4 regions of the Streptosporangium sp. NPDC023615 genome follow, and region 1 is predicted to be linked to each of the others. Evidence: riboswitches for the same ligand, from Rfam matches in the RefSeq annotation. Region 1 holds a riboswitch; each other region holds the start of a gene.
What was found. A riboswitch is a leader RNA that binds a small molecule or an ion and turns the genes downstream of it on or off. The one in region 1 is predicted to bind cyclic di-AMP.
Positions count from the first base shown of each region.

Region 2: linked by a shared signal. The riboswitch ahead of AB0G16_RS01555 (hypothetical protein) and the one ahead of AB0G16_RS06265 (NlpC/P60 family protein) in region 1 are both predicted to bind cyclic di-AMP.
Region 3: linked by a shared signal. The riboswitch ahead of AB0G16_RS07105 (C40 family peptidase) and the one ahead of AB0G16_RS06265 (NlpC/P60 family protein) in region 1 are both predicted to bind cyclic di-AMP.
Region 4: linked by a shared signal. The riboswitch ahead of AB0G16_RS34920 (CHAP domain-containing protein) and the one ahead of AB0G16_RS06265 (NlpC/P60 family protein) in region 1 are both predicted to bind cyclic di-AMP.

Region 1 is NZ_JBFABE010000005.1:175,207-180,211, reverse strand. It holds gene AB0G16_RS06270 (LuxR C-terminal-related transcriptional regulator) at 489-656, shown strand; gene AB0G16_RS06265 (NlpC/P60 family protein) at 821-1,783, opposite strand; cyclic di-AMP (ydaO/yuaA leader) riboswitch at 1,873-2,019, opposite strand; gene AB0G16_RS06260 (amino-acid N-acetyltransferase) at 2,512-3,105, shown strand; gene AB0G16_RS06255 (RDD family protein) at 3,322-4,479, shown strand.
Region 2 is NZ_JBFABE010000002.1:18,509-23,513, reverse strand. It holds gene AB0G16_RS01560 (RNA ligase RtcB family protein) at 1-499, opposite strand, end outside; gene AB0G16_RS01555 (hypothetical protein) at 860-1,834, opposite strand; cyclic di-AMP (ydaO/yuaA leader) riboswitch at 1,838-1,973, opposite strand; gene galT (galactose-1-phosphate uridylyltransferase) at 2,045-3,124, opposite strand; gene AB0G16_RS01545 (DeoR/GlpR family DNA-binding transcription regulator) at 3,121-3,921, opposite strand; gene AB0G16_RS01540 (metal-dependent phosphohydrolase) at 4,007-4,603, opposite strand; gene AB0G16_RS01535 (TIGR03086 family metal-binding protein) at 4,777-5,005, opposite strand, start outside.
Region 3 is NZ_JBFABE010000006.1:139,148-144,152, forward strand. It holds gene serA (phosphoglycerate dehydrogenase) at 1-1,089, shown strand, start outside; gene AB0G16_RS07105 (C40 family peptidase) at 1,642-2,238, opposite strand; cyclic di-AMP (ydaO/yuaA leader) riboswitch at 2,226-2,455, opposite strand; gene AB0G16_RS07110 (3-isopropylmalate dehydrogenase) at 2,599-3,645, shown strand; gene AB0G16_RS07115 (branched-chain amino acid aminotransferase) at 3,821-4,915, shown strand.
Region 4 is NZ_JBFABE010000085.1:16,864-21,868, forward strand. It holds gene AB0G16_RS34915 (extracellular solute-binding protein) at 7-1,359, opposite strand; gene AB0G16_RS34920 (CHAP domain-containing protein) at 1,985-2,704, opposite strand; cyclic di-AMP (ydaO/yuaA leader) riboswitch at 2,724-2,862, opposite strand; gene AB0G16_RS34925 (oxidoreductase) at 3,430-4,290, opposite strand; gene AB0G16_RS34930 (hypothetical protein) at 4,493-5,005, shown strand, end outside.

The DNA of each region.
Region 1 (5,005 bases):
ATGGTTTTTTGCGCGACGTAGTCAAGGGGACGGGGCTTGTGATCGCCACCCCGCCGCGGGCGCGAGGGCGGGTATCCCGGAAAATGCGGGAGGGCACGCCCCTCGCGGATCCGGCCTCCGGGGTGCGGCGGGACCGGTCGTGCCGACGAAATCTTGTTCTGTGGGCAGGCCCGTCGTCGCAGGCAGGGGACGGTCGGGGGTCCGCGCCCACCTCTGGGTGTGACTTAAGCGCAAAGGCGCTGACATATCCTGAGTACTTCACGTATAGCCTGCTATGTCAATAGTGTGGATGCGCCGTGAAGGGTTGAACTTGACGACCTTTGAACAAGGCGTTTACCGTTCCTGGCGGGTGGTAATCATTCCTGACGCCTTAGGCCCGGTTTCCAGAGTGGGGGGAGTGACTCTTGATGGCATATCCCGAAGTGGATTCACGCCATGGCGACAGCCCCCTGGGCACGGGGGATATCGGTCTCAGTGAGGACGACCTCGTGCTGCTGGCAGAGCTCGCCAAGGGCGTCACCGTGGATCGGGTGGGCCGCAGGCTCGACATCAGCGGCCGGACCGTCAGGCGCAGGCTCAGGGGCATCTGTGACCGCATCGGAGTCGCCACCGCGATCGAGGCCGTGGCCTGGGCGGCTCGCCGCCGCCTGATCTAGCCGCCTGATCTAGCCGCCTGATCTGGCCGCCTGATCTGGCCGCCCGTCCCGGCCGCCTCGGCCCCCGGCCGTCCCGCCCCCGTCCGCTCCGGCGGCCACCCGGCTCGCCGGTCGCCGACAACCCGGTCGCCGACAACCCGGTCACCGACAACCCGGTCACCCGGTCACCCGGCGACGCGCACGCCTCCCACGAAGGGCCGGTTGTCGATCGTGGTGATGTGGATGACGTCACCGGTCCGGGGCGCGTGGACCATCAGGCCCGCGCCGATGTAGATCCCGACATGGTGCAGGTCGGAGTAGAAGAAGACCAGGTCGCCCGGGCGCAACTGGCTTCTGGAGACGCGCGTGCCCGCCGTCCACTGGTCGCCGGTGTAGTGGGGCAGGCTGATCCCGACCTTCTGGTAGGCCCACATGACCAGTCCGGAGCAGTCGAAGGAGTTGGGCCCCTCGGCGCCCCACACGTACGGCTTGAGCTGCTGGGTCAGCGCCCAGCGGGCGGCCTCCGCCCCCTTGCCGCTGCCCACGATGGGGGCGTCGACCTTCACCCGGGCGCCCCGGTTGCCGACGGCCTGCGAGCGCACCTCCTTGAACAGGTCGCTCTCCACCCGCGAGACCAGGCGCTCGATCTTGGTGCGCTTGGCGTCGATCTGCGACAGCAGCTTCTTGACCTCGGAGGTCCTGGCCTTGGCGCCGGCCTGGGCCCGCTCGGCGGCCTCGATCGCCCGGCCCACCTGGGCGACCTCCTCGCTCTGGCGCTGCTGCAGGGCGTAGGTGGTGGTGGCCTGGTCGAGGAAGGCGTCGGGGTCCGAGGTCTGGGTGAGGACGAGACCGGAGTGCAGGCCGCCCGACATGTAGCTGCTCTGTGCCAGCAGCGCGGCCTTGGCCCGCCGCGACTCCAGCTCGGACTCGCTGGTGGCGAGGGTCTTCTCGGCGCTGTCCGCGGCCCGCTGGGCCTGCTTGAGCTTGACCCGCTCGCCGTTGTACTGCTCGGCGAGCGTCTCGATCTCGTTGTGCAGTTTCTCGGCCTGCTCGGCCAGTTGCTTGAGGCTGGGCTCCGGGTCGGCCGTGGCCGGGAGCAGCGGGGTGCCCAGGGTGAGGGTGGCGAACGCCAGGCCGATGACCGCCATGCGGCGGCGGAGCCCTCGCGGTGCGCGTCGTGGACGGCGGGCGTCGCCGCCTGCCCCGTCTCCGCGGTCGCGCGTGCGCTTCACCAATGGACTCCTCTCCTCGGCCGCCTACCGGGTTAGCTGACGGGTTCGGGCCGGAGGCAGCCCTACCGGGTGCGCCGGTGGCACTCGGATTCACCCCCAAGGACACGGTGGGTCCCCGGTTCTCCCTGCGGAAGATTCGGCGGGTCAGGCTTTTTCACGTCTCTGACATCGAGCACGGAGATTAGTCGAAGCGTGGTTCCTGCTCAACCAGAACCCTGAATTCAGTAGAGGTTTCGCAACTGAAATGTCACGGACGGATCACATCTCATAATGATCATTGTTGCCTTTGCGCGGCCTTTGCCTGCTGCTTCGCGGGTCCCGTGACGGTCGGCCCAGCTCCGGAACCGTACCGAAGATGAAATGCGACACACCGAGGCCTCCCGTGCTCAGCGTGGTAATGCCGCTACCAAGGGTCACATGGGAGGGGTGGTGCGGGAGTTAGGGGTGAGCCGTAATCGAAGGTCGGCGAGCACGTACGCTGATCGGTCATGGAGCAGGTTGCGGAACAGTCTCCGACGCCGGTCACGCACGCCCCCGCCGGTGCCGGACGCGAGGCGGGGCCGGGTGCCGAACGCGAGGCGGGACCCGGGAACGGGGCCGGGAACGGGCGCGAGGCCAGGCCGGGGCACGGCTCCGGGGAGGGCGTGGAGCGGGACGGCCCGGTCGCCGTCGCGGTCGCGGAGGCCGCCGGGATCACCGTCCGGCGAGCCCGCACCCCGGACGTCCGCGCCGTCCGGCGCCTGGTCGACACCTACGGCGGCGCGGGGCCGCGCCTGCTGGAGAAGGCCACGGTCACGCTGTACGAGGACGTCCAGGAGTTCTGGGTCGCCACCGACGAGCAGGGGGAGGTGGTCGGCTGCGGGGCGCTGCACGTCCTCTGGGAGGATCTGGCCGAGATCCGCACCGTCGCGGTCGATCCGGCCCGCAGGGGGGCGGGAATCGGGCACCGGATCGTCTCCGCGCTGCTGCGCACCGCCGTCGAGCTCGGCCTGCGCCGGGTCTTCTGCCTGACGTTCGAGGTCGAGTTCTTCGCCCGGCACGGTTTCAGGGAGATCCAGGGCACGCCCGTCGCCCCGGAGGTCTACGCCGAGCTCCTCGCCTCCTACGACGAGGGCGTCGCGGAGTTCCTGGATCTGGAGCACGTCAAGCCCAACACCCTGGGCAACACCCGGATGCTGCTGCATCTGACACGTGAGCCCGACGCGAGTGACTTGGGACCTGACAAGGGGGAAAGGTGACTGTTCTTTCCTATGTCGATACCTTGTGCTGCAGCAAGCATGTGCGTCTGACATCTGCCACATGCGCATTCTAAGTGAGGTGACGCGGTGAGCACCGGACAGCCGCCGTATCCACAGGATGATCCCGACCGCGATCGCACACCGTCGGGGCAGCCGGAATACGGACAGCACAACGCGGGTCGAGGCGCTGGCGGGCTCGACCCCGACGTAACGGTCGTGGGATATCGGTCGGAGGCCTCACAGCCGAACACCGGTCCCGGACAGGCCCAGGGCTACGGCCAGCAGGGTTACGGCCAGCAGCCCGACTACGGGCAGCAGGGCTACGGCCAGCAGGGCGGAGCGGGCGGCTACGGTCAGCAGGGCGGCTACGGTCAGTCCTCGCACGAGCAGCCCTCCTACGGCCAGCCCGGCTACGGTCAGCAGGGCGGCACGGGCGGCACGGGCGGCTACGGCCAGCAGGGCGGGACGGGCGGTTACGGCCAGTCCTCGCACGAGCAGCCCGGCTACGGTCAGCAGGGCGGCACAGGCGGCACGGGCGGTTACGGCCAGCAGGGCGGCACGGGCGGCTACGGTCAGCAGCCCTCCTACGGTCAGCAGGGCGGGGCCGGTGGCTACGGCCAGCAGCCGGACTACGGGCAGCAGGGCTACGGCCAGCAGCCCTACGGGCAGCAGGCCTCCCAGCCCTCCTACGGCCAGCAGCCGGACTACGGCCAGCCCTCCTACGGGCAGCAGCCGACGTACGGCCAGCAGGGCTACGGCCAGCAGCCGGACTACGGGCAGCAGGGCTACGGCCAGCAGCCGGCCTACGGGCAGCAGGGCTACGGCCAGCAGGGCTACGGGCAGCCGTACAGCGGCGTGCCCGGCGCTCCCGCGCCGCTCGCCGAGTGGTGGCAGCGCCTGGTGGCGCGCATCGTCGACATAGCCATCATGCTCGTGGTGGGCCTGGTCATCGGCCTCATCCTGGGCCTCGTGCTCGGCGCGATCATCGTCGGCACCGGTGGCACCGGTGGTATCGACTCCGGGGCCACCTCCGCCATCACCGTGATCAGCACGCTGATCAGCGCGGGGCTCTACTTCGCCTACGAGTTCTTCATGCTCAAGCGGGGCGGGCAGACCGTCGGCAAGATGGTCATGGGCATCAAGGTCGTCCCCGTCGGCTCCGTCCTGCCGCCCGGCGGGCTCGGCACCGAGGCCGCGCTCAAGCGTACCGCTGTGTTCATCGGCCCGCAGTTCCTGACCTGGGGGCCGACCTTCCTGGACCTGATCGTCGGACTCTTCACCCTCGTGAACGTCCTGTGGCAGCTGTGGGACCAGCCCCTGCACCAGGCGCTGCACGACAAGGTGGCCGACACGGTCGTCGTGAAGATCAAGTAATTCCCCGGACGACGGGACCGGCGGCTCGGCCGCCGGTCCCGTTTTTCGTACCCGGACCCTCCGGCACGGAGCCCGCGCGGCTCTTCGCCCCCTCCCCGACCCGTTCCCGGTCCCTCCCCGACCCGTTCCCGCGCGCCGTCCCTCACGCTCGACCCTCCGCGCGCACGGCCCCACGCACGGCCCCACGCACGGCCCCACGCACGGCCCCACGCACGGCCCCACGCGCCGGCCCTCGTCCGCGGACCTTCACATACGCGTTCCCCGGCGCCCTTCGCGCGCCTTCCGCGCCTTTTCACGTCCCTGTCCTCATCCCCCGTGCCTTCACGCACGGACCCTCGCGCACGCGCCTTACGCCGACGCCTTCGCGCACGCGGCTTCTTCATGGGCGCGGCTTCACGCGCCGGCCGGAAAACGAGGCGCCGGGGCCCGCGGTAACGGTCCGGCCGGCCGGACCGCCACGGCGCCGCAAAACCATTTGCCCCCGGGAGCGCGGGGCGACTTATGACCCGCCCTTGGCCCCTGCCCG
Region 2 (5,005 bases), on a different contig from region 1:
GGCTCGCGTGGTCCGGTTCGAGGACGGTCCCGATCCGCGCCAGCTCGACGAAGTGGTTGCCCCGGCCGACCGTCCCGAGGCCCTCGACGTGACCGGCGGGGATGTCGCCCTTCACGACGGCCCAGACCGGGTCGTCGGCGTCGCGCTCGGGATCCAGCGCGCGATCGAGGTCGGGGAACCGGGCGGCGAGCCTCTCGGGTACGGCGCGCTTGAGCCTGATGGGGAACACGGCGATGCCGCACCCGATGTCGGATCCCACCAGGAACGGGTACAGCACGGTGGAGGTCATGGCGGCCCCGATGGGGGCGCCCTTGCCGGGGTGCAGGTCCGGCATGGCGGCGACGCGCGTCATGCCGTCGAGGGCGGCCACCTGGTGGCACTGCGCGAGGGCGTCGGACTCGATCCAGCTCGCGGGGGAGGCGAACACGGTGACGGTGGCCGGGCCCGCGGCCGCCGGGGACGGTGGCGGGGACTCCTGCCGGGAGGGTCGCTGAGACAAGGAGGCTCTCTCGAGAAGGTGTGGGCGGGCAGCGTCACGGGGCGCGTCGGCGCCGTGGCATCGCGGGGTGAGGGGTGCTGTCCGTCAGAGCGTCATGGACACCACGTTCCCCGAGCCCTGCCGTCCGGGGCAAGCGATTTTCGGTCGCGTGGACCGGTATGCCCGTGCTCACCGCCGTCTCACGCCGTGTGCGCCGACGCGGCCGGCACTGTGGAGACCACGGCGAGCAGATGTGATCTCCCGGGCTCGCGCCGGCCCTCACCTCGCCGCGTACCTGCCGAAGATCATCGAACGAGGCCTCCGCCAGGTGCCCTGGACATGCCCGGTAAAGGCGTCACCACGGGCCGGAGGTCCGGCCGCTCAGTACATCGAGATGTGCGGGTGGTCGAAGTGGTTGGCGGTGACGCCGCCGCGGTTGGACATGACCCGCCAGCCGGAGCCGTGGTTGATGCGCTGCCGCCAGATCACGTACTTCACGCCGAGCCTGGCCTTGTTCTTGATGGCCCAGGCGGCGATCTCGTCGCCGAGCCTGAGGTTGGCGGCCGAGGGCATCGTGCCGCCGGCGCTCATCATGAAGTCGCAGGCGCGGCCCAGCGGGTGCTCGCCGCCGTCGTTCGCGGCCCGGTAGCAGCCGACCGAGTACGGCAGGTCGAAACGCCTCCTGATCGCGTCGCGCATGATCCGGGTCCGGTCGGTGATGTTGTCGGCGCCCGTGGGCAACTGCGGGGCCCAGCTGCCGTCGGAGCGGCGACCGGAACCGGTGGGGACCAGCCGGTCGAGCCTGTCCTTGATGTCCTCGATCACCTCCTCGGCCTCCTTGCGCTGCTCCTGGACCTCCTTGGCCTCCTTGATGATCTCGTCGGCCAGCCGGGAGGCCGTCTCGGTGGCCTTCCTCCTGCGCTCCACGCTGTCGGCGAACCCCTTCAGCCGGGCGCTCTGCTCGGCGGCGAGCTGCTCCATCACCGCCGCCCCGCTCATGTCCTCGGAGAACAGCAGGCCGGGCAGGCCGCCCATGCCGCTCTGGTACTGGAGCTGGACGATGGCGTTGACCTGCCTGGCGTTCTCGTCGAAGACCTCCTCGGCCCTGCGCAGGTTCTGCCTGGCCACGGCCTCGCCCTTCTCGGCCTTGCCGAGGGACTCGCGCGTGGCCGCGTAGGTCTCGATCAGCGCGTCGACCTTCTTGTTGAGCTTGACCAGCTCGGCGCGGAGCTCGGCCTCGGTCGGCTTGGGGTCGGCGCTCCCGGCGGTGGGGGCGCCGAGGGTGAACGCGGCGATCGAGCTCAGGCAGAGGACCAGAGCGGCATGGCGGCGGAACGTGGGGGGCGAGGCCGCCACGTACTCTCCTCTCCTTCCGCCTACCGGGTTAGCTGACGGGTTCGGGCTGGAGACGCCCTTCCACCGAAGTGGTTTCACCCCAGGTGCGGTGGTTCCCCGGCTCCCGGGCGAGGCGCCTGGGATTAGGCGTATCGGCGACTACAGCCGATGTGGGAAGGATAGTAGTGGTAAACCCCAGGTCACGCGACATCAAACGAGACCCATCGGTGATCAGTTCGTGACAATGGAGCGCAGGAGATGTGCTGTCTGCTCGGGCAGCACGTCGTTCACGAAGGCCCCCATGGCCGATTCCGATCCGGCGAGATACTTCAGCTTGTTCGGCGCGCGGCGGATGCTGAACAGTTCCAGGTGCGCGTACGACAGGTCGCGGCCGGTGTCGACCGGCGCCTGGTGCCAGGCCGCGATATAGGGCATCGGCATGTCGAAGAGCCCGTCGAGACGGCGCAGCACGTCGGTGTAGAGCGGTCCGAACGCCGCCCGCTCGGCGGCCTGGAGACCGGCCAGGTCGGGGACCCGCCGGTGCGGGTAGAGGTGGACCTCGACCGGCCAGCGCGCCGCCGCCGGGACGAACGCCGTCCAGTGCTCGTTGGAGGCCACCACCCGCACCCCGGCCTCCCGCTCGGAGGCGAGGACGTCGGCGAACAGGTCGCCTCCGGTCCGCTCCCGGTACCGCCCGGCCGCCGCCAGGGTCAGCCTGGTGCGCGGGGTCACGTAGGGGTAGGCGTAGATCTGCCCGTGCGGGTGGGCCAGGGTGATGCCGATCTCCGCGCCCCGGTTCTCGAAGCAGAAGACCTGCTCGACCCCGGGCAGGGCCGACAGCTCGGCCGTACGGTCGATCCAGGCCTCCATGACCAGCTCGACCCGCTCGGGCGACAGCCGGGAGAACGAGGAGTCGTGCTCGGAGGTGAAGCAGACCACCTCGCAGCGGCCGACCCCGGGCCGGACCTCGCTCAGCCCGCCCGGCTGCGGGTACTCGCCCGGCTGGTCCGAGAACGAGGGGAAGCGGTTCTCGAAGACCACCACGTCGTAGTCGGGGGAGGGGACCTCGGTGAGGTTGCCCGGCCTGGACGGACAGAGCGGGCACTCGCTGGTCGGGGGCAGGAAGGTGCGGCCCTGCCGGTGGCCGGCCACCGCGATCCACTCCTCGGTCAGCGGGTCGTAGCGCAGCTCGGAGGCGGCGGGGCGGGGCGGCAGGTCGCGCTCGTCGATCGCGCTCCGGTCCGCGTCGTCGCGCCGGTCGAAGTAGAACAGCTCCCGGCCGTCGGCCAGGTGGGTGACGGTGCGTTTCATCGGGTGGCGATCTCGCTCTCCTGCTGAGGTTCTGTGATGATCAGCTCGCCGGCCGAGGCGGCGAGCTCCTCGCGCGCCTCGTCGGGCAGGCCGGAGTCGGTGACCACGATGTGCGCCTCGGCCAGCTCGGCGATCGTGCTGATGCCGACCGTGCCCCACTTGGTGTGGTCGGCGGTCACCACCAGGCGGCGGGCGGAGGCGACCAGCTCCCGGTCGGTCTCCGCCTCCAGCAGGTTGGGCGTGGTGAACCCGGCGCGGGCGCTCATCCCGTGCACGCCGAGGAAGAGGGTGTCGACGTGCAGACGGCGGATCGCCGAGACCGCGACCGGGCCGACCAGCGCGTCGGAGGGGGTGCGGACCCCGCCGGTCAGCACCACCGTGCGGTCGGCCCTGGGGGAGCGGTGGAAGACGTCGGCGATCCGGACCGAATTGGTGATCACGGTCAGCTCGGGCACGTCGACCAGGTGGTGGGCGAGCGTCCAGGTCGTGGTGCCCGCGGAGAGCGCGACGGCGGTGGCGGGCCGGACGAGCCCCGCGGCGCTGCGGGCGATCGTCTCCTTCTCCGCCTGCTGGCGCACCGACTTGGCGGTGAAGCCCGGCTCCTCGGTGGAACCGGGACCGGCGGCGGTGGCGCCGCCGTGGACCTTCTCCACCAGTCCCCGCTCGGCGAGCACCTCCAGGTCGCGCCTGATCGTCATGTCGGAGACGCCGAGCTCCCGGACCAGATCGGCGACCCTGACCCCGCCGGTGCCGCGGACCTTCTCCAGGATCGCCTGCTGCCGCTGCTGGGCCAGCATCGTCCACTCCCCTTAATCCACCAGATTTCCCCAAATTACCACGGCGATGGCCGGGGTGGTTGTTGGAACATGGTGGACCGTCCGCTCACAATCGCCCAAGCTCCGCCTCGATGTTGGCGCGCGCCTCCCGCTCCGGCCCGGCGACGTGGAAGATCGCCGGAAGCTCGAGCAACGAGCGCAGCACCGCCGCCCTGCCCGTCCTGAACGCCTCGTCGGGGACGAAGGCGTACTCCTCGCGTACGGCCGCGGCGTAGGCGGCGTAGACCTCCTCGGGCGCGCCCAGGATCGCCAGGTCCGCGTCGCAGAGCACGGCCCCGTCGGCGTCGCCCGGCGCCGGGTCGTGGGTGAGGGTCAGCCTGACCAGCCGGGCGACCGTGGCCACCGCCTCGGGGGCCGGCCCCGTCCCGGGCAGCGCGCGCTCGGCCAGCCGGGCGCTGCGCTCCTCGTTGTCGCCGCGCCGGGGGTCGTAGACGGCGTCGTGGAACCAGGCCGCCATCCGCACCAGGTCCGGGTGCTCGGCGTGGCCCGCCAGGGCGTCGACCCCGGCGAGGACCGCCTCCAGGTGGGCGGTCGTGTGGTACCTGCGGTGCGGCTCCTCGTAGCGGGCGATCAGTTCGCGGCCGAGCCGCTCGGCTCCGGGACCGGCCAGGGCCCGCCAGCGGGTCATCAGCTTCTCGCTCATGCCAGGGAGCCTAGGGGTGGGCGGGTCGCCGTCCGCGCCGGGAGCCCGGCCGGGGACGGCCCGATCGGAGGCGGTTCCGGCCGAGGGGCCCGGTCGGAGGCGGTTCCGGCCGGGGCCGGCCGGGGATGGCCCGGCCGGGGGCATCCCGGCCGTGGGGCGGGTGGCGCGGCCGGTCAGGCGTGGCGGCCCCAGGAGGCCAGCAACCGGACCTGGGCCTCCTCGGCCGGCGTCCGGCCGGGCTCCGGGCCGGACGCCGGCCGCGGGTGGCCGGGGTCGGCCGCGGTGAACCAGGCGGCGCAGGCCTCGACCAGTTCGGGGTCGAGCCGCTCGTCGGCGCCGATGGCGCGGGCCAGGTCCCAGGTGTGGATGAGGGCGTCGGCGAACAGCTCGGTGACGTACTCG
Region 3 (5,005 bases), on a different contig from region 1:
ATCGCCTACGACCCCTACCTGCAGCCGGCCCGCGCCGCGCAGATGGGCGTCCGCCTGGTCTCGCTGGAGGAGGCCCTGCGCGAGGCCGACTTCATCACCGTGCACCTGCCCAAGTCCAAGGAGACCATCGGTCTCATCGGCGAGCGGGAGCTGCACCAGGTCAAGCCGAACGTGCGTCTGATCAACGTCGCCCGCGGCGGCATCATCGACGAGAACGCCCTCTACTCCGCGATCAAGGAGGGCCGCGTCGCCGGCGCCGGCATCGACGTGTTCCCCAAGGAGCCGGTCACCGACAGCCCGCTGTTCGAGCTGGACCAGGTCGTGGTCACCCCGCACCTGGGCGCCTCCACCCACGAGGCCCAGGAGAAGGCCGGCACGCAGGTCGCGCGGAGCGTGAAGCTGGCCCTGGCCGGGGAGTTCGTGCCGGACGCGGTCAACGTCCAGGGCGGTGCCGTCGCCGAGGACGTCAAGCCGGGCCTGCCGCTGGCCGAGAAGCTCGGCCGGGTGTTCACCGCGCTCGCGGGCGAGGTCGCCACCAGGCTCGACGTCGAGGTGCGCGGCGAGATCGCCTCCCACGACGTCCGGGTGCTGGAGCTGGCCGCGCTCAAGGGCGTCTTCACCGACGTGGTCGAGGACTCGGTCACCTACGTCAACGCCCCGCTGCTGGCCAAGGACCGCGGTGTCACGGTCGAGCTGATCACCAGCTCCGACAGCCCCGACTGGCGCAACGTGGTGACGGTCCGCGGCGTGCTCGCCGACGGCCGCGCGGTCTCGGTCTCGGGCACCCTGTCCGGGCCGAGGCAGATCACGAAGATCGTCGAGGTCAACGGCTACCAGATGGAGATCGAGCCGACCGACCACCTGTCCTTCTTCACCTACACCGACCGTCCCGGCATCGTCGGCGTGGTCGGCCGTATCCTGGGCGACCACTCGATCAACATCGCCTCGATGCAGGTGGCCCGGGACGCCAAGGGCGGCAAGGCCCTGATCGCGCTCACCGTCGACACCGCCATCCCGGCCGACGTGATCGACCAGATCGGCGCGGAGATCGGCGCCGACAGCGGCCGCTCGGTCGACCTGACCGACTGACGGGCGAGCCACGGCGCCGGCGCGGCCCCGCCTCCGGGAGGGGGTCGCGCCGGCGCCCGCCCGCCGTCTCGGCATGTGAGAAGTGGGTACGCGGGGCGAGACGGTCCCCGCGGTGCCGGGTACCCTGATGGGGATGCGCCGGGTGTTCGCACCGTTCACCCGCCGCGGCGGGGCCCGACAGGGGCAGGCCGGCGGCCCGCCACGGTGTCCGTGGCGCTCGCCGGCTCCGAGCCCTCCGTCCGCCGGTCCGTGACCCGGACCGCGACATCGGGCCCGGTCCGAGTCCCGACCGGAGTCTCGGCCACCTTCACCGCTCACACGCGACCGAGACGAGATCCGCCATGTACGAGATGTATTCCTGGAACCGCCCGGACGAGAACGAGAACGAGACGTCCGACGCGCTGCAGACCGCCCTGGACCGCCGCGACAACGGTGGCTCGCCCACCCGGGGCTGAGGAGCGGACGCGCCCGCGGGCGGAGCGGACGCCACCGCGGGCAGACCGGCGCCCGCCGGCGACGAGGGGCGCCCACCCGCCGGTGACGGACGGCAGGTCACCGGCCCGTGACGGATCCGGTCGCGCGCTCGATCCGTTCGGTCAGCTCGACCCCCTCGGGGTCCGGGCGCACCCCGCCGGCGAAGGAGGCGCGCCGCCAGGCGCTGAGCCGCTCCTCCTTGACCACGTCCCCGCTCCGCGGGGCGTGCACCATGTACCCGGGCTTCGTGATCATTCCGACGTGCCCGAGGCCGCGGAAGAAGACCAGGTCCCCGGGTCTCAGGTCCTTCCAGGCGATCTTCTTCGAGAACGCCCCGTACTGTTCCGAGGCGATGCGGGGCAGCGTGATCCCGGCGGCCCCGTAGGCGCGGAGCATCAGCCCCGAGCAGTCGAAGCCGCCGCGGCCGGTGCCGCCCCAGGCGTACGGCGTGCCGCGCTTGGACATGGCCCAGGTCAGGGCCTTCTGCCAGGCGGGGCGCAGGGAGGCGGCCCTCAGGGCGCCCTTCAGGGCGGGCATGCCGAGCGCGGCGGGCCCGGGGGCGGGCAGGGGCGAGGCGGCCGACGCGGTGGACGGGGTCGCGAACACCGCGGTTCCGGCGACGAGTACGGACGCGACGCGAGAGCAGATCTTGCTGTACAGGGTCGTTCCTTCCATGGGGCCGGCCGGGTGAGCTGTCGGGCTCGGGCGTGGAGGCCGCCCTACGGCGCGGGTGCGCGCCGACTCGCCCCGAGGGATCGGCCGGGCGGACGGGAACGCGCTCCGGTCGGGGAGCGGGGTTCCCGGGGCCCGGGTGGATCCCGGCAAGAAGTGGTTCCCCGGCTTCGTCCATCTCGATAAGGGATGATCCGGACGAATTAGGCATGAATCTGAACGCTGAGGACCATAACCAAACCTCATGAAACGGTCAACATATACTAAAGTTGGACAAAATGATCAGGGGTCTCCCGGAGGGAAAACGTGTCCGAGGGATGAGACCGGTGTTCAAGCACCGAGACGGGCCGGTAGGGTGACGGCATGGATTCGCGTAACATCCGCCTGGCGGTCATCCCCGGGGACGGCATCGGCGCCGAGGTCGTCGCCGAAGGGCTCAAGGTTCTCGAAGCGGTCGGCACGAAGGTGGAGACCACCACCTACGACCTGGGCGCCAAGCGCTACCACGAGACCGGCGAGACGCTGCCCGACGGCGTCCTGGAGGAGCTGCGCGGGTACGACGCGATCCTGCTCGGAGCGGTCGGCGACCCCAGCGTGCCCCCGGGCGTGCTCGAGCGCGACCTGCTGCTCAAGCTCCGCTTCACGCTCGACCACTACGTGAACCTGCGGCCGGTCAAGCTCTTCCCCGGCGTGGAGACCCCGCTGGGCAGGGCCCGGCCGGAGGACATCGACATGGTCGTCGTGCGCGAGGGCACCGAGGGGCCCTACGCGGGCGCCGGTGGCGTGATGCGCCGCGGCACCCCGCACGAGATCGCCACCCAGGAGTCGCTCAACACCGCGTACGGCGTCGAGCGCGTGGTGCGCTACGCCTTCGACAAGGCGCTGTCGCGCCCGCGCAGGAAGCTGACGCTGGTCCACAAGACCAACGTGCTCACCTACGCCGGCGACCTGTGGGCCCGCACCTTCGACCGGGTCGGCCGGGAGTATCCGGACGTCCGCACCGACTACTGCCACGTCGACGCGGCCTCGATGTTCTTCGTCGGCCAGCCCGAGCGCTTCGACGTCATCGTCACCGACAACCTCTTCGGTGACATCCTCACCGACATCGGCGCCGCGATCGCCGGCGGCATCGGCCTGGCGGCCAGCGGCAACGTCAACCCCGACCGCACCGCGCCGAGCATGTTCGAGCCGGTCCACGGCAGCGCCCCCGACATCGCGGGCCAGGGCAAGGCCGACCCGACGGCCACGATCCTGTCGGTCGCCATGCTCCTGGACCACCTGGGCCTGGACCCCGAGGCCGCCCGCGTCGAGCGCGCCGTGGCCGACGACCTGGCCGGGCGGACCGCCGGCGGGGCCGGACGCACCACCCGGGAGATCGGCGACGACATCACCGCCCGAGTAGCCGGCTGAGGAAGCCGCCCACCTCGACCCAGACGCGCCCGGCGGCTCACCTGAGCCGCCGGGCGCGTTTTGGTTTTTCCGCCTCGCTGACGGATTTCGTCAGCGATGCAGTAGTTTCCCGTTACCCGGTCCAACGCAGAATGGACGCAAGGGTAAGCCAGACACCAAGAGAAGGATCCGCGTCATGACCACCGCTCAGAAGCTCAGCTTCGACGTGCAGCTCTCCGACCACGCTCGCACCACGGCCGAGCGCGAGCAGGTAATGGCGAGCCCGGGGTTCGGCCAGGTCTTCACCGACCACATGATCTCCATCGACTACACCGAGGGGAGGGGCTGGCACGACGCCAGGCTCACCCCGTACGGGCCGCTCGTCCTCGACCCGGCGACCTCGGTCTTCCACTACGCGCAGGAGCTCTTCGAGGGGCTCAAGGCCTACCGCCAGGAGAACGGCGCGATCGTGACCTTCCGGCCGGAGGCCAACGCCGCCCGGTTCAACACCTCGGCGCTGCGGATGGCCATGCCCGAACTGCCCGAGGAGACGTTCGTCGAGTCGCTGGAACTGCTCGTCCAGACCGACCGCGACTGGGTCCCCACCACGCCGGGACACAGCCTCTACCTGCGTCCCTTCATGATCGCCACGCAGCCCGCGCTCGGTGTCAACTACCCCTCCAGGACCTACCGGTACATGGTCATCGCCGGCCCTGCGGCGGCCTACTTCGGCGGGGGCCAGGCCGTCTCGGTCTGGCTCTCCACCGAGTACACCCGTGCCGCTCCCGGCGGCACCGGGTTCGCCAAGTGCGGCGGCAACTACGCCGCGGCCTTCGTGGCCCAGCGCCAGGCCGTCGAGCAGGGCTGTGACCAGGTGGTCTGGCTGGACGCGGTCGAGCACCGCTACGTCGAGGAGATGGGCGGGATGAACCTGTTCTTCGTCTACGGCGACCGCCTGCTCACCCCGGCGCTGACCGGCACGCTCCTGCCCGGCATCACCCGCGACTCCATCCTCGCCCTCGCCGGCGGTCTCGGCCTGCGTGCCGAGGAGGGGCGCCTGTCGATCGAGGAGTGGCGACGCGGCTGCGAGTCGGGCGAGCTCACCGAGGTCTTCGCCTGCGGCACCGCCGCGGTCGTCACCCCGGTCGGCACGGTCAAGGGCGCCGACGGCTCCTGGACGATCGGCGACGGCACCCAGGGCCCGGTCACCTCGAAGATCCGCGAGGAGCTCGTGGGCATCCAGTACGGCTCCCGCCCCGACCCGCACGGCTGGGTCCACAAGATCTGCTAGCCGCCGAGGGAGGACCCGGGTCCGCCGGGACACGGGTGGCCGCCACCCGCACGTGAGAGGGCCCGGCCTTACCGGGCCGGACCCGATCAC
Region 4 (5,005 bases), on a different contig from region 1:
GGGGGATCAGCCCGCTGCCTTGACGCCGGCCTCGATGAACCTGGTCCAGGCCTCGCCGTAGGGGACGGAACCCTGGTCCATGCCTTCCAGGACCTTCTCCACCGAGGTCTTGACCTGGGCGTGCTTCTCGCCGAGGAAGACCGGCAGCAGGTCCTTGACCGACTCACCGAAGATCTTGCCGGTCGGGGCGTCGTTGAAGAACTCGTTCTTCAGGTCGGCGACCGCGGGGTCCTGCTGGGCGGGGATGGAGCTCGGGAAGGCCGCGGCCTCCTGGAAGGCCATGACGTGGCCCTCCTTGCCGGTGAGGTAGTTCAGGACCTCGGCGGCCTCCTTGGGGTGCTTGCTCTGCTTGGGCACGGCCAGGTAGGAGCCGCCCCAGTTGCCGGCGCCGCCGGGAACCGCCGCGACGTCCCACTTGCCCTTGTTGCCCTCACCGGCCGCGCCGGAGACCACGCCGAGCATCCAGGCCGGGCAGCCCATGGTCGCGAAGCCGCCCTTCTTGATGGCGGCGTTCCACGGCGGGGTGAAGGAGGCGAGCTTGGCGGTCAGGCCCGCCTCGCTGAAGCTCTTCACCGTGTCGAAGGAGGTCTTGATGGCCGGGTTGGACTCGATGACGAGCTTGTTCTCCTTGTCGAAGTAGGCGACGTTGCCGTTCTTCGGCGCCTCCTGCGACAGGATCACGTTGTAGAGCGTGTTCGGGCCGTCGAGGAACTTGGGGTCGCTCTTGCCGGGGTTGGCGGCCTGGAACTTCTTGCCGACCTCCATGAAGGCGTTCCAGTCCGGCCAGAGCTTGCCGACCTCTTCGCGCTCGCTGGGCAGGCCCGCCTTCTCGAACAGGTCCTTGCGGTAGCACATGGTCATGCCGCCGATGTCGGTGCCCAGGGCGAAGAGCTTGCCGTCGGCGTTGATGCCGTTGTCCCACTTGGCCGCGGGGAAGTCGGCCTTGCGGCTGTCCAGCCCGTACTGGGCCAGGTCGGTGAAGAACTGCGGGCGAGCCTTCATGAGGCCCATCGCGCCCTCGTCCAGGGCGATGATGTCGGCCGCGCCGCTGTTCGCCTGGAGGCGCTGGAGCAGCTGCGGCAGGTAGACGTCCTCGAACCGGTCGGTCAGGTTCTGGTACTTGACCTGGATGTTCGGGTGAGCGGCGTTCCAGGTCTCCACGGCCTTGTCGTAGCCGAAGTTCTCGCCACCTCCGAAGGTGTGCACCGTGATCGTCACCGGCTCCGCCGCGGCGGCGGAGGAACCGCCGGCCGCGGGAGGCGTGGCGGGCTCGCTGGAACCGCACGACGTGATGGCCAGGGCGGTGGCCGCCATGACCGCTACGGCGGCCAGCTTGCCCTGCCGCTTGTTGTTAAACATTCCGGACCCCTCTCAGGTGGTCGCCCGAATCATTGGGAGATGACATCGCGCACCGGCCCCGACAACGCGGTCTCACGATGTGGTCTTTCCTCAATGTGCTTTGGGAGCGCTCCCACGAAGAGTGGACGATGGGCGTCCAGGACGTCAATACGCCGAAACGTAACCGTTACACGCGAGGCGTTTCGCGGGGTCTAGACGCCCTAAATGGTGATATACATCCCATATAGGGTTTTGGGAGCGCTCCCATCACACGGGCATACAGTCAGGGCATTTCGCGCGCTCCCGACACACGGCCCCTCCAGGTGCGATCCGGAACAGGGCCGTGCCGCCGTGCCGCCGTGTCAACATGCGGTCACGCGCCGCGTCGCCGCGTCGCCGCGTGGTCGTGTCGCCCTGCCGTCGTGTGGTCACGACCCCGTGCCCTCGTGCCCGTACGGGAACGGTGGGCCCGTGCGAGCGGGGTCCTCTGGGGCCACGATGACGGTACCGCGTGGAAGGGGTGACGGGCGTGCACGGCGAGGCCCGTCCCCGGCGGCGGGAGACGGGCGTGGGCGGCGGGACGGGCCGCGATCCCGACCGGCGGTGGATCGGGATCGGGCGGGGAGGATGCGGGCCGGGGGAGGGGTCAGCCGGCGTAGACCGGGTAGCCGTAGCCGGCGACCTGGGAGACGGGCCGGATGCGCTGCTCGACGTTGCCGTTGCCGGTGTTGCCCTCGATCGTGGTGATCGTGCCGTCCCCGTTGTCGTGCTTGACGAAGCCGACGTGGTCGATCCCGTCGATGCTCTTGCCGCCCTCCCAGTCGAAGTAGACGACGGCGCCGGGGGTGGGGACGGTGCCCCAGTGGCCGTTCTCCGCGAACCACCTGGCGTGGGTGACGGTGTAGGCGTCCCAGCCCATCGTGGGCCGGATGCCCGCCATCTCGCCGACCCAGGACACGAACATCGCGCACCAGGGGGCGTTGGCGTAGCCGTAGACGTTGCCTCCGTCGCGGGCGGCGGTCTCCTGGGCGCGGGGTGAGGACATGTACCACTGGTGGAACTTGGTCCCGCCGCCCATGGAGTTCTCCCGGACGCCGATCTGCTGGGCGGCCAGGTTCAGCACCTGTGCGGCCGTGACCTTGGGAAGCCGCTGGGCCGCGATCTCCAGGGGGGTCCTGGCGGACCCGGCGTCCTGCGAGACCTCCGCGGTCCTGGTGTCGGCGGGAGGGGTCAGGGCGGTGTGGTCGTCGGCCAGGGCGGCGGGGCCCAGGACCCCGGCGCCGAGGACGACGGAGGCGCCGAGCAGGATGCGTGCCAGGCGGGAAACGGTGGGGGTGGGGGTGGGGGTGAGGCGGTGCTCGGTCATGATGGGGGTTCGACTCCTTGCGTCGCTTCCATGCCGCCTACCGGGTTAGCTGACGGGTTCGGGCTGGGAAGTGCCCTACGACGCACGGATGCGTTGATTCACCCCAGGAACGTGGTTCCCCGGTTCCGCAGACCTCGCGGATTCGGCGGCCGTGCTCACCGGGGGCGGAGGGGGTCCGCCTCGACGAGACACGGTCGGGCAATGTGACGGCAATGCTCAGACCTTGATAGACCTAGACATTTGCCATGAACGGGACGAACGTACGTCATGCAGACAGACGATTACAAGCAGGACACATTGCCATTAGTTGGTAGTAGGCCCTGGTCAGGCGGGTAGAGGGGGGTGTTCCCGGGAGGGAGCGAGGGGAAGGATCACCCTTCTCGCGACCTTCTCGTGCCCCTGTCCGAGGCCGAGCCTCCCCGGCCGGGCAGGCGGGGAACCCCGCTGTCCCCGGCGATCCGGCGAGGGCTCCTCGTCTGCCCGCGCGCGGACCGGGGTCCCCGGGAGGGGGACGGGTCGCCCGTCCCGAAGGTCACCGTGCATACGTTTCATCGAACTGGCATTCGATGGTAAAAACTCGGGGAGCCCCGGACGATCTTTCTTAAATCCTACTCAAAATCTCTTCAATGCTTCCCGGAACCTCTGCGAAACCTCTCCAAGGCCCTTCCCCGCCGGTCGCCGGGCGACGCGTGAGCGTCCTCAGCGGCCGTCCTCAGCGGCCGTCCTCAGGTTTCGGCGAACCGTACGCCGGTCAGCTCCTCCGACACCTCCCACAGGCGCGCCGCCACCGCCGGGTCCATCGCCCGGGCGGAGGGGCGCAACACCCGGGGCCCGGGGCCGACGTACTGGCCGCCCTCGGCCTCGGGGGAGGTGGCGGCGTACAGGGAGGGCAGGGCGCCCTTGGCGGGCGATCGCAGCAACAGGCGCATCAGGGCGTTGAGGGGGCGGCCCGTCCTCAGGATGCCGGTGGCGGTCGTGCCGGGGTGGGCCGCCAGGCTGAGCAGGGCCGCCCCCGAGGCCTCGGCACGGCGCTGCAGCTCCAGGGCGAACAGCAGGTTGGCCAGTTTGGAACGGCCGTAGGCGGCCCACGAGCCGTAGCGGCGTTCCAGGCCCAAATCGTCGAAGTCGATCTCCCCGAAGGCGTGCGCGCCGCTGGAGACCGTGACCACCCGGGCCGCCGGGGCGGCCAGCAGGCGCGGCATCAGCAGGCCGGTCAGGGCGAAGTGCCCCAGGTGGTTGACGCCGAACTGCGTCTCGAAACCGTCGGCGGTCGTCCCCCGGGGCATCGGTCCCAGCCCGGCGTTGTTGACCAGCAGGTCCAGCGGCCCGCCGACCGTCCCGGCGAAGGCGCGCACCGAACGCAGGTCGGCCAGGTCGAGCGCGCCCACCTCGACCGCCGCCCCCGGGACCTTCGCCCTGATCGCCTCCAGCGCGTCCCGGCCCCGCCCGGGGTCACGGGCGGTCAGCACGACCCTGGCCCCGTGCCTGGCCAGCTCCAGCGCCGTCGGCACGCCGATGCCGCCGCTCGCCCCGGTGACCACCGCCGTGCGGCCGGTCAGGTCGGGTATCTCCTCGGCCGTCCACATGGCTCGCCCCTCTCCCGCCCCGCCGCCGTGCGGCCGCGGCCCGCCCACCGGTCCCCGGCGTGGATCTTCGAATACGGGAAGTGTACGGAACGGCTCCCTCTTCCGCGGCAAAGCCACGCAAGATCACGAATGGGTGCGCGTGGTTCGCTGTTCACCCGCAGTTCCCGGGCCGGTAAGGCCGCCGGGTTACGGTGTGGCGGTCGTGAACGGGTCATCGCCCGGCGTGGAGGACGGCCGAGACCACGCGCGGGAGCAGGGTTCGGCCGTGGCCTGGGTGGAGTCCCCGCTGCAGATGCTCTGCGCCGTGGAGGCCCACCATGCCGGGCTGCTCGGCGCGCGCGGTCACCTCGTGCCCAGGGCGGGCCTGCGCCCCCTGGCCGTCACGGGACGCGAGCTGAGGCGTCTGCGGCTGCCCGAGGGGCTCGAGCTCGCCGAGGCCCGGCAGGACATGCCCCGGCCGCCCAGGGGGCGTACCTGGGCGCTGGGCGACGCCTTCTCCGGCAAGGTCCAGTTCCGCTGGCTCACCGCCGCGCCCGGCCGGGTCGTGATCGTCGACGACGGCCTGGCCACGATCAGGCTCCTGGAGCTGATCACCGGCGGGCTCGGGACGCCCCTGCTGCGGGCACGCGGCGGCGCCGGGCGGCTCAGGACCGTCCTGGGCGCGGCGGCGGGACTGCGGCTGCGCGCCGCCGCCCGTTCCGGCCGGCTCTCGATC